One region of the Shewanella sp. K8 genome, then DNA from elsewhere that is predicted to be linked to it. Evidence: predicted binding sites of a transcription regulator. Region 1 holds the regulator's gene; each other region holds the start of a gene.
The links. The regulator LexA, encoded in region 1, represses DNA repair genes until DNA is damaged. The targets are predictions, from matches to a motif close to TACTGTATNNNNATACAGTA.
Positions count from the first base shown of each region.

Region 2: the regulator LexA is predicted to act here: its motif matches at 1,724-1,743, upstream of recA (recombinase RecA).
Region 3: the regulator LexA is predicted to act here: its motif matches at 2,484-2,503, upstream of ON072_RS13115 (YebG family protein).

Region 1 covers NZ_JAPEHY010000024.1:45,314-49,567, reverse strand. The annotation lists gene plsB (glycerol-3-phosphate 1-O-acyltransferase PlsB) at 1-1,750, opposite strand, end outside; gene lexA (transcriptional repressor LexA) at 2,015-2,635, shown strand; gene ON072_RS13770 (cell division inhibitor SulA) at 2,632-3,123, shown strand; partial or broken gene coxB (cytochrome c oxidase subunit II) at 3,592-4,254, shown strand, end outside.
Region 2 covers NZ_JAPEHY010000010.1:96,126-100,379, reverse strand. The annotation lists gene mutS (DNA mismatch repair protein MutS) at 1-1,525, opposite strand, end outside; gene recA (recombinase RecA) at 1,842-2,906, shown strand; gene ON072_RS07700 (regulatory protein RecX) at 2,918-3,349, shown strand; gene alaS (alanine--tRNA ligase) at 3,813-4,254, shown strand, end outside.
Region 3 covers NZ_JAPEHY010000022.1:75,476-79,729, forward strand. The annotation lists gene prc (carboxy terminal-processing peptidase) at 1-759, opposite strand, end outside; gene proQ (RNA chaperone ProQ) at 790-1,449, opposite strand; gene ON072_RS13110 (GAF domain-containing protein) at 1,713-2,171, opposite strand; gene ON072_RS13115 (YebG family protein) at 2,185-2,472, opposite strand; gene ON072_RS13120 (paraquat-inducible protein A) at 2,669-3,316, shown strand; gene ON072_RS13125 (paraquat-inducible protein A) at 3,306-3,944, shown strand; gene ON072_RS13130 (PqiB family protein) at 3,922-4,254, shown strand, end outside.

The DNA of each region.
Region 1 (4,254 bases):
CCAGACCTTGTTGCAGCAACTGCTTACCGTCGCCCTCAGCGACAGAAGTATACTGGGTATATGGCACTTCCTTGAGCAGATCCAGATACAAGTCCAACTGACGTTCCAACTGGCTTCGCTCCAGCGCATTCTGCTCTGATGACAAGAGTACCAGGCTGGTAAGAGTCACGGCGCTGGCTGCTGCGGCATCGTTGATATGAGTCATCACCCTATTGGCCAGAGTATTAACCGCCGGGGTCAGCCAGCTGGGTTTCTGCTCGGGATCGGCCGCCACTTCTTCGCGCCAGTTGGGCGCCGCTTCACTGAGGAAATTCTGCAGCGTCACAGGCTCACCAAAGTTCACATAACCCTGACCGAAATTGCCCAGCTTACGCAAGGCGCCAACCACCTGCCAAACAGATTCTTTCTGCTTCTTCTTGCCGCTGAGTTCTTTGTGGTAAGTGGCCACTTCCATGACATGGTCGTAGCCCAGGTACACGGGCACCAGAGTCACCGGCCGTTCAATGCCTCGCAGCACAGAGTTGACTGTCATCGCCAGCATTCCTGTCTTGGGTGACAACAGCCGCCCGGTACGGGAGCGGCCACCTTCGGTGAAGTATTCAACCGAATAGCCTTTGGCAAACAGCTGATCCAGATACTCGCGGAACACAGCGGTATAGAGCTTGTTACCGTTGAAGCTGCGGCGGATGAAGAAAGCACCACCACGGCGGAACATGGGCCCGGCGGGCCAGAAGTTCAAGTTGATACCGGCGGCTATGTGGGGCGGAACCATACCCTGAAAATAGAGAATATAGGAGAGCAGCAGGTAATCCATATGACTGCGGTGGCAAGGCACATAAACTATCTCATGGCCATCGTGGTGCAGCTGGCGTATCTGCTCGGCGCCCTTGATGTTGATCCCCTTGTAGAGCTTGTTCCACAACCAGGTGAGGATCCGCTCGGCAATACGCACCAGGCTGTCTGAATAGTGGGCGGCAATCTCATCGAGATATTCTTCCGCCATCTCCCGGGCTCTGGCCTCGGGGATCTTCTTGGCAGCGGCCTCTTCTTTAATCGCCTTTTTCAGCGTTTCCGAGCGCAGCAACTCATTGAACAGAGCCTGACGGTTGGGCAGCACGGGTCCTGTCATCACCTTGCGTTGCCGGCGGAAATGTACCCTGGCCACCCGTGACAACTTATGGGCAATAGCCTTGTCGGTCCCATGTTCATCGGCCATCAGCCGCAACGACACGGCATTGGAAAACTGCACAAAGTTGTCGCGCCCCAGAAACAGGATCATCAGAAACTTGCGCAGCCAAGTGGGATTTTCCCGCTCAAATACGGCGGCACGCATGCTGTCATCTTCCTTACCAGGAGTGCGGCCCCAATAGAGGCTCACTGGCACCAATTGAATATCCAGTTGTGGATTGGCCTGATGCAGGTTCAGCAGAGAAGTGAAACAGCTGAGAAATGGCTTGTTGCTCTTGCGCTTGCCGAATAGGGGCTTGGCTCCTTCCAGGCAGACGACTCGGGGAACGGTAATATCATCAACCTTGAGTGCCTCATAAGGACAAGGCAAACCAAACTTACGGGTGACTTCCGCCAATGCCGCAATATCACTGACAGATTCCGTCTTCATTACATAGGCCATCGGCTTGGCCGGATCCAGGTTCAAATCGGCGAAAGGATCCTGAGGCACCACAGTGGTATGCACCAGCTTGCTTTGGAGCCAGCGAAGAGATTTAAACCAGAATGAATCTTGTTTGGACATTTTTTTCAGTGTCTGAGCCACAATCAATAGCCCAATAGAATACCAGAATTTCCTGAACCTTAGCTAGGGAAGGTGCGAACCGGCCCCGGCAGCTTCTCTGGCCAATGCCTTGAACTCCCCATGCTGCATGGGCCAAGCCGTTAAAACCAAAGCACCGAATGGCTTACTTAGCCACTCCCTAAAAGTTTCAATTTTGGTTAATACTTGCACTGATAAAAATACTGTATATACTGACAGGTACTGTATGAAAAAACAGGAATTACCATGAGACCACTGACACCGCGCCAGGCACAGATTCTGGAACTGATTAAACGCAATATAGCCGACACCGGCATGCCGCCAACCCGGGCCGAAATTGCTACCCGGCTGGGCTTCAAGAGCGCCAATGCCGCCGAGGAACACCTCAAGGCATTGGCCAAGAAAGGCTGTATTGAGATCATGCCAGGCACCTCTCGTGGTATTCGCCTGCCTCATGATGAACAAGCGGAGTCAGAAACAGGCTTGCCCTTGATTGGTCAGGTTGCCGCCGGTGAACCCATACTGGCACAGGAACACGTTGAGCAGTATTACCAGGTCGACCCTGGCATGTTCCACCCCAATGCCGACTTTCTGCTGCGGGTACGCGGCGACAGCATGAAGAACATAGGTATTCTCGAAGGTGATCTCCTGGCGGTTCACAAGGTACAGGAAGCCCGTAACGGTCAAGTCGTGGTGGCCAGGGTTGAAGACGATGTAACTGTGAAACGCTTTGAAAAGAAAGGTAATGTGGTTTATCTACATGCCGAGAACGAGGCTTACTCCCCAATCAAAGTCGACCTGACTTTCCAGCCATTGACCATTGAAGGACTGGCGGTAGGGATAATACGCAATGGAGACTGGCTATGAGCATAATGACTGGCAACGCCCCAAGACACCCAGGCCTGTGGACAGACACCGGTATTGCCGGCAATCAGCCTTGGCAACATACCGGTATCTCCAGCTTGGCCAGCCATAGCCAGGGACGTCAGGAATTATTGCGCCTCTGCCCTCAATTGGCGCAATTGAGTCAACAGGGACGCTGGATAGTCTTGATTAACGCCCCGGCCAGCATAGGTTACAAAGAAACCTTAGCAAGGGCCGGTGTCAGAATGGATAGAGTACTCTTGGTGCGCACCAAGGATGAAGTAGAAGCCTTGTGGGCAACGGAAAGAGCCCTGACCAACGGCACCTCCAGTGCAGTGATCAGTTGGATAGACAGCCTGGATGCCCGTGATAACCGCCGATTGCAGCTGGTCGCCCGTAACGCCAGAGCCATGGGCATAGTGTTGGAAACGGGACAGCAGGCGAAAGAGGTGGATAACCACCTCAACGAACTTACCCACTCCATCCATTGATTGTGTTTAAAGGCCATCCCTGGGATGGCCTTTTTTCTGTGCCTTTTTGGTGCAATGCCTTCCCCTGTCAATCGGCGGCAAACCGCGCAGCTCTGCTACTCACACAGAATTCACCTCTGGATTAACAGACGCTTTTTTTTCATATAGTTAGAAAACATCGTGATCTTGATCAATATTTAATCTACAAGTAATGTAAGAACAACGATTGTGTTATCTCCATGCAATTCGTCGTAGGTTGACCGCCCCATTTCGGTTCATAACGAGTGGTGCCGTCGCCGGAAATGCTGAGTATATTCAGCGGTAAGTGCAACAGTGGTCACCACCTGTATACCTAGAGCTAAGTGAAACCGCCGCCGCACTTTGAAGTCATCGTTGCTTTTTTGGGAACTGAAGAGTTTGCATAGAGCAAAGACTTACTGTGTGACTCTTCTTTGTAGTTGCGAATGCAATTGACAGAGGAGATGTCTTGTGAAGCAATGGCTGTGTGTTTTGCTGACCTTGTTGTGCGTCAGCTTGTTGTCTCCAGGCGCTCAGGCAGATATGCCCTTGAATATGACTCAAGGGGTAACTGAGATCAGTGGCAAGGTGTATCACCTGCACATGATCATTCTTTATATCTGTTGCGCCATAGGTTTGGTCGTATTCGGCGTGATGATCTACGCCATGATCAACCATAGGAAGTCCAAAGGGGCAGTCGCGTCCCAATTCCATGAAAGTACCAAGGTAGAAATTGCCTGGACGCTTATCCCCTTTTTAATCCTGATCCTGATGGCAATCCCCGCAACCAAAACGCTGATTGCCATGGAAGATCCCAGTGATGCCGACCTGACGGTCAAGATCACCGGCTCGCAATGGAAATGGCACTACAGCTATTTCGGCGAAGACATCGACTTCTTCAGCATATTGGCAACGCCGAGATCCCAGATAGAAGGCCAGGAAGCCAAGGGCGAGCACTACTTACTTGAAGTCGACAAGCCTTTGGTATTGCCCATCAATCGCAAAGTCCGATTCCTGATGACCTCAGATGATGTGATCCACTCCTGGTGGGTGCCCGCCTTTGCCGTCAAAAAAGACGCCAATCCCGGTTTTATTAACGAAGCCTGGACCCGGGTGGACAAACCGGGGATCTAC
Region 2 (4,254 bases), on a different contig from region 1:
CTTTCAGCTCGGGGATGATATAGCGCTCGGTGTTTTTCAATGTCTGGCGTCTTTGGTAGCTCAGAGGCACCAGCGCCGACTGGCCGCGGGAAACTTCGATATAGTAGCCGTGTACCCGGTTGAAACCGACTTTCAGGGTGGCTATTCCCGTTTGCTCTTTTTCCCTGACTTCCAACTGTTGCAGATAGTCACTGGCGCCTTCACTGAGGCGGCGCCATTCATCCAGTTCGGCATGATAACCATCGCGGATCACGCCGCCATCACGAATGAGTACCGGTGGGTTGTCGACAATGGCCCGCTCCAGCAGCGCGAGTTCTTCAGGGAATTCACTGAGCTGGCGTTTCAAACGGCCAAGCTCGGGGCTTTGCGTATTTGCCAATAGTTGCTGCAGTTGCGGCAACAGCGCCAGCGCTTGCCGCAGACGGGCAAAGTCTCTCGGGCGGGCGCTTCTCAGAGCCAGGCGCGCCATGATCCGCTCCACATCACCGAGCGCCTTGAGGTCATCATGCAACGGTTCGAACAGGCCGCTGGCAATCAACTCCGCCACCGCAGTTTGTCGCAGGCCTATCTGTTGATGATCTCTGAGTGGCTGATGGATCCAGCGCTGTAACATCCTACTGCCCATGGGGGTAGCGGTTGCATCCAGCACCGAAGCCAAAGTATTGTCCCGGCCACCGGCAAGGTTCACCGTCAGTTCCAGATTCCGACGGGTGGCGGCATCCAACACTATGCTGTCGCTCTGGTTAAAGCGGGTAATGGCATTGATATGGGGCAGGGCGGTGCGCTGGGTATCTTTGACATACTGCATCAGGCAGCCGGCGGCCTGCAGTGACAGCCTGGCGTCTGTTATGCCAAAACCACGCAGATCTTTGGTGCCAAACTGATCCAGCAACAATCGCATGCTGGTATCCAAGTCAAACTCCCACTCGGGACGACGGCGTTTGCCCTTGATGCCGGCGATCAGGCTTTGTTGGGAAAAGTCTTCGCTGTAGAGCAGCTCGGCCGGTTTGGTGCGTTGCAGCTCTGCCTCCAATGATTCAAGGGTGGCCAGCTCGGCAATCACAAAACGGCCGGAGGCCACATCCAAGGTGGCGTAGCCAAAACCGTTCTTGCCTTCGTAGACGGCGGCCAGCAAGTTATCCTGACGTTCTTGCAGCAGCGCTTCATCGGTGAGGGTTCCGGGAGTCACTATGCGCACCACTTTGCGCTCGACCGGCCCTTTGGACGTGGCCGGGTCACCAATCTGCTCACAGATGGCAACCGACTCACCGAGCTGCACCAGCTTGGCGAGATAACCTTCCACCGCATGATAGGGAATACCCGCCATAGGAATAGGATCGCCGCCACTCTTGCCCCTGGCCGTCAGTGAAATACCCAAGAGCTCGGAGGCTTTTTTGGCATCATCGTAAAACAGTTCGTAAAAGTCCCCCATGCGATAAAACAGCAGCATTTCGGCATGCTGCGCCTTCATCGACAGATACTGTCGCATCATCGGGGTGTGTTTTTCCAAATCAGGGTTATCCATAGGCGTGATCACTGCATTCATGGGAGCTTTCAGATGTTTCCTTGACTGTTTTTCCAAGAGCGGTTGCCCTTTCGACAATGGCGCCAATAGTATCAGTTATTCATCACTGAACCAGTCGTGGGCGGGTAAATTTTATGCTTTCGGTCACAAGTGATTGATCCGCAAGCGGCCTTTAAATAAATTATCACCAGCACTTGATACTGTATGATTGTACAGTATACTAGGTGGCAGATTGGTATTGACGCCAAAGCTCTTAAAAGGAGCGGCAACATAGATTTCAGGCGGCGCATTGCGCCGCAATCAAGAGGGAACAGGAATGAAAATAGATCCAAACAAAGAGAAGGCGCTGAACGCAGTTCTGGGACAGATAGAGAAGCAGTTCGGTAAAGGTTCTATCATGAAACTGGGTGAAGACAGAACCATGGATGTCGAAACCATCTCTACCGGTTCGCTTTCTCTGGACGTGGCTCTGGGGGCCGGCGGTCTGCCAATGGGCCGTATCGTTGAGATCTATGGTCCTGAATCTTCTGGTAAAACAACCCTGACACTGGAAGTGATTGCTGCGGCGCAGCGTGAAGGCAAAGTGTGTGCTTTTATCGATGCCGAACACGCACTGGATCCTATCTACGCCAAGAAGCTGGGCGTGGATATCGATAACCTCCTGTGTTCTCAGCCAGATACAGGTGAACAGGCGCTGGAGATCTGTGATGCGCTGACTCGCAGTGGCGCCGTCGATGTCATCATTGTTGACTCAGTGGCGGCGCTGACGCCCAAGGCTGAAATCGAAGGTGAAATCGGTGATTCCCACATGGGTCTGGCGGCCCGTATGATGAGCCAGGCAATGCGCAAGCTGGCCGGTAACCTCAAGCAGTCCAACACTCTGCTTATCTTCATCAACCAGATCCGGATGAAGATAGGGGTCATGTTCGGTAACCCTGAAACCACCACTGGTGGTAACGCCCTTAAGTTCTACGCTTCCGTTCGTCTCGATATTCGCCGTACCGGCGCTATCAAAGAGGGTGACGAGGTTGTTGGTAACGAAACTCGGGTTAAAGTGGTTAAGAACAAGATTGCCGCCCCCTTCAAACAAGCCGATTTCCAAATTCTCTATGGTCAGGGGATCAACCGTACCGGTGAGTTGGTTGACCTGGGCGTAGCCCACAAGCTGGTGGAAAAATCCGGCGCCTGGTACAGCTACAAAGGTGACAAGATAGGTCAAGGCCGCGCCAATGCCGGTAAGTTCCTCAAGGAAAATCCCGAAGTGGCAGCCGAAATCGAAGCGGCACTGCGCGCTAAACTGCTCAGCAAAGCTGAAGCGGCTCCTGCCAGCGCCGAGACAGGTGAAGGCAATGTCGATCTGGAAACCGGAGAAGTCTTCTGAGCCAGTCGGTAATGGATGTTGCGGTCGCGCTATTGGCGCGCCGCGACTATGGCCGCGAGCAACTCAAGAGCCGCTTGCTGGACAAGGGCTTTGAGTCGCCGGAAGTTGAACAGACTTTGGATGCTCTGGAAGCCAAAGGTTTTATCGATGATCAGCGTTTCGCTGCAGCCTTGCTGCGCAGCCATATTGCCAAGGCCCACGGCCCGGGGAAAGTGCGTCAGGCACTGATGCAAAAGGGCTTAAATAAACAATGTATTGAGCAGGTTTTGGATGCCAGTGATTGTGACTGGTTTGCCTTGGCCCGTACGCGCGCGCTGAAGAAATTCGGTGATAGTCCCGCAGATGATATGAAAGAAAAAGCTCGTCGAATTCGTCACTTGATGGGGCAGGGCTTTAGTTATGATCAAGTGGCATATGCCCTTGAATATGACCCTTACGACTGACTTTTCCCTCTATCACAATTGCCCCTTCACAACTAAGCTTACCGCTGCTAAAGCATCCCAAACTGACCTTGTTTTACAAAACCCCAGCATTTACTTTCCTTGAGTTGCAGTCGTTGTTTGCACGCCAAAGTAACACTCAGCTGTTAACACTCCGTTCTGGCGCTTTTAGCTGACTTTATCTGTCCCGTTAAAACTTGCCGTAGCCTTCAGGGCTCCATCCCCTGAGTGATTCTGCGCCTGTGGCAAATGGTATTTGCTGACTCAGGTTATTGGGTTTCGGCTTATGCCGCTAACGCTCTCTGTACCTTGGCTGTATCAGGCGTCATACCCTGCGCAATCTAATTGGTATTCTGGCGCTGCATGCTTATAATGCTTGGCAAAAGAGCGCTTGAGTGGCCGGGCGACGCACGCCTTTAGACCACTTTTTATACATTATTCAGGCTTAAGCAACTCAGGACGATTTATGTACCAAACCACAGCAGCACTCAGAAGTGCTTTCCTGGAGTTTTTCCGCAAGAATGGCCATCAGGTAGTCGACAGCAGTTCACTGGTGCCAGGCAATGACCCCACTTTGTTGTTCACCAACGCCGGGATGAACCAGTTTAAAGACGTATTCCTCGGTATGGACAAGCGCAGCTATAGCCGCGCTACCACTTCGCAGCGTTGTGTTCGCGCCGGTGGTAAACATAACGACCTGGATAACGTGGGTTATACGGCCCGTCACCACACCTTCTTTGAGATGCTGGGTAACTTTAGCTTCGGTGATTACTTCAAAGAAGATGCCATTCGCTTTGCCTGGACCTTCTTGACTGAAGAGCTCAAGCTGCCCAAGGAACGTCTGTGCGTTACCGTTTATCAATCTGATGATGAAGCCTTTGATATCTGGAACAAGCAGATAGGGGTTC
Region 3 (4,254 bases), on a different contig from region 1:
CTGCAATACGGCGCCTATCCCTTCCAGGCTCAGGTTCATCTCCATCTGGAAACGTTCGGCATTACGGGGAGACAGGTAACTGGTGTGCGGCTCGACACTGCGGGCAAATGCATTCATCAGCCCCTGGAACACGTCTTCACTGTTGGTTTGCTTCAAGCGTTTGATGGCGTTGTTGTAGCGCTTACCCAGCACATCAACAATCTCCGGCCACTCTTTACCGGTCAGCTTGAGGTTGAGGGCATCGTACTTGACCCGCTGACGCCACAGCTCGTTGAGCTCGGCCTCGTCTTTGGGCCAGGCGGCATCTTTACGATCAAAGACATAAGCATCGCCGGCCTGATTAAAGTCCATCTCTTTGTCGAGCAGACTCAAGGCATAGGCAAAACGCTCGTAACGGCGCTGCTGCACCAGATCGTACATCTTGTACGCCGGTTCCAGATCGCCGCTGCGTACCATATCGTCAAACTGATTGGCATAAACCTTAAAACTGTCGATATCGCTCTGCAACAATACATTGCGGCGGTAGTCGAGTTGTTCAAGAAAGCGTTTGAAGATCTGCTGTGAGAAGGCATCATCCAGATCGAATCTGTGATAATGGGAGCGACTGAACAGGCCGGTTATCCGTTTACTGGCAACCTTGTGTTGCGGCTCCTGTTGCAAATGGGGTAACTCGCTGACCGGGACTGCCGGTGAGATAGCCAGCGCCTGGGCTCCCATAAAGACACTGGCGATCGATGCAGCAAGAATAAATTTTCGCATCAGCAAGTTACTCCTTTCTATTTGATGATTTTACAGCAGAATATGTTCCACGCGGACCTTAACTGACAGGCCGGAATCCAGTTGGACGTGAACATCTTCTTTATTGATGTCGAGGATCACACCGGCTACCGGTGTCATACCCAATTTGACATTCACTCGCTGTGAAGGTTTCAGCTCTTCCAATACGGCTGGTACCAATTCCACGGCTGGAGCGGCAGGCTTGCCAGGCTTACGGGCCGCCTTTTTATCGCTGCGTGGGCGCTCGTTGCGGGGCTTGTCCCCTTGAGGACGAGGCTTACGCGCAGGCTTGGCTTTTTTGGCTTCACCTTCTTTGGCTGGCTCGGCAGCACGGCGGGCCTTGGCTTTTTCCTGACTCTCTTTCAGCGTCGCCTTGGCATGTTCAATATGCTCTGGGTCCAGTTCGCCGCAAGGGTTACCATCGAGATCCACCCTCTGAGCGCCTTCCTTGATGCACTTCAGATAGCGCCAACTGTTGGTGTAGCGTCTCAGGGCGACCCTAAGTTGGGTCTTACTGACTTTGGAATCATCAGCCAACCTTTCAGCCAAATCCTGAAACAGTCCTATCTTCAGTGGTTTGGTTTCTCCTTCGGCAATAAAGCACAAAGGGAATGTTTCATACAAATACGCCAGAATAGCGTTGGTGTCGGTCAACTTTTCTGTTGATTCCATCATTACTTCCACAGTTAACAGGGGACGTCAGTGGTCAGTTAGGTCTGCTGTACTCACGGCGTCGTTCATCTTCGTTAACCCCTTGGGGGATAACGTACAAATTAGCATGCATTCGGCCATTGCCAAAGGCATTACACAAAACTTAACATTTCAGCCTGATACGGCCAAGCACCACAAACGGTCATTTGGCCCTCAAAGCGGCCGCCTATTATAAGCTGCACGCGCCTTAAAGCGACCACCAATTGTGGCAGATTGTACGGGAATTAACCAAATAAGCACTTTTCCAGACTCTGCACCAGGGTCTCCAGCCCGGCTTGATCCTCTTTATCGAAGCGCGACAGGCTGGGACTGTCGATATCCAGCACGGCAATCAGTTCGCCCTTTTGGTAAACAGGGATCACAATTTCCGAGTTGCTGGCGGCATCACAGGCGATATGTCCGGCAAACTGATGTACATCCTCAACCAACTGAGTCTCGGCCTTGGCGGCCGCGGTGCCACAGACCCCCTTGCCCATTGGAATTCGGGTACAGGCCAGTTTCCCTTGAAAGGGCCCAAGCACCAGTTGCTCACCCTTGAGCAGATAGAAGCCCACCCAATTGATGTCTTCAAGGTGTTCATTCAGCAAAGCTGAGAAATTGGCCATGGCACAAATGACATCGTCTTCACCGGCAAACAGTGCCTGTACCTGACGGTTGAGCGTATCGTAAAACTGAGCTTTCATCTGTATTCCCGGGTTATGCCTTTTCTGGTTCTGTCTTCTTCTTACTGCTCTTGGCGGGGGCCGGTGCTTTTACCGGGGCGCCCTTGAGCAGATTCGCCAGTGTATCTTTATGAGAAGCTAAATAAAAAGCAAGTTTTTCCGCTGTATTATCATCCAGTTCCAATTCACTGGCTTGAATAAAGGGGATTAAGTTATCCGCGATGTCGAGCATCTTATCGTAGGCGTCTGCCTCCTTCTTAGATGTAAATGTCATCTTCTCAACCCCTTCTCTGACCACAACGTACTGAGTTATAACGGCCATGACCTTCCTCACACTGTTTAAATATACAGTATATAGAGTGACATAAAATGCGCTATAGATGCAAGAGACGCGCTCTTTCTGATAGTATTTGCGAGTTTGTTTTGTCGATTAACTCCAATGGACCCACGCGCAACGCAGTTAGTGTGTTGACGACTAAGTTTGGGTCACCATGGCCAGAACAGGACATATCCAGCATTTGAAAGCTTATACTCCAAGCGACAACAAACCGGACTGCAGCATAGTGCTCTGCCGCGCCTGTGATTTGGCTGTGAGTAAACGCGCCTTGCCCTCCGGCGTCAGAGCGCTTTGTCCCAGATGCCATACAGCGCTTTATGATGCGCCCTATTGTTCTATCAATGGCATGCTGGCGTTATGTATCAGTGCCCTGCTGTTTTATCTGCCCGCCATGCTGCTACCTGTATTGGAAATGCACTTTCTCGGCAGTGTCAGAACCACGACCGCATACCAAGGTGCCCTGGCGGTAATTGACCAAGGTTATTGGATAGTGGGGATTGCCGTATTGGTGGCGGCAGTAATAGCCCCAGGAGTACTCAATCTGTCGATTTTTGTTCAGGTACTGATCATCAAGACAGGTCTGGTGCAGCATCACTTCTGGCGAGGGGTTCTCACCTGGTTGCTCAAGAAGCAAGGCCTGCTGTCGCAAATGACCATGCTGGAAATTTATGTGATCAGTTTCCTGGTTTCCGCCTTTCAGTTGTCCGACTTCTCCGATGTTTACTTTGGCATGGGAACCTTTTGTTTTACCATGCTGTTTTTGGTGACTCTCTTCCTGCAGCGCGAATATAACCTGGAGCATATGTGGAGTTTTCTCGATGAAAGCTAGAAAGCAGATCCAGGGCAAAGACATGGGCCTGTGCACCTGCCCTGCCTGCAAGAAACTCAACCTGATAGAGGATGAGTACTGCAGCCGCTGCCAAAACCCACTCAGGCTAAGGGACGAAACCAGTCTGCAAAAAAGCTGGGCCTTGCTGATCACGGCAGCCATCTTGTTGATCCCGGCCAACATCTATCCCATTACCATGCTCACCAAACAGGGCAAGGTTACCTACGACACCATTTTTTCCGGCATCACCCATCTGGTACAGTCGGATATGTTACCCATCGCCATCATAGTCTTTACCGCCAGTATTCTGGTGCCCTGGCTGAAGATTATCGGCCTGGCTTTCTATCTGACGGCGATCAGTTTCAACCTGCCTATCCCCAAACGGCCACTGATGGCTGGGTTTCATATCATAGAATGGATTGGACGCTGGTCTATGCTGGATCTGTTTGTCATATCCATTACCGTTGCCCTGGTTAATATGGGGCAATTGCTGGACGCCAAGCCGGCGCCGGCAGCAACTGCGTTTGCCTTGGTCATCCTCTTTACCCAACTTGCGGCCAAGGTGTTGGACACACGTTTACTTTGGGATCAACTGGACACAGAAGATGACGCAAATCGAAAAGCCTAAAATAGTCAAAAAGAAGCTTTTTTCCCCCATCTGGCTGTTACCTATAGTGGCGTTGGCCTTGGGCGCTTGGCTGGGGCTGAAGAGCATCAAGGAATCCGGCATTGAGGTGCGGATCCACTTCCCCAGTGCCAGTGGTATGGACGTAGGCAAGACGCTGGTGCGCTATCAAGGCCTGACCGTCGGCAAGGTGGTGGATATCTCCATCGATGAAGAGCTGCAGGGTGTGAATGTCGATGTATTGATGGACTACCGCGCCGAGCCTTTCCTCAGGGATGAAACCAAGTTCTGGCTGGTGACCCCCAAAGCATCC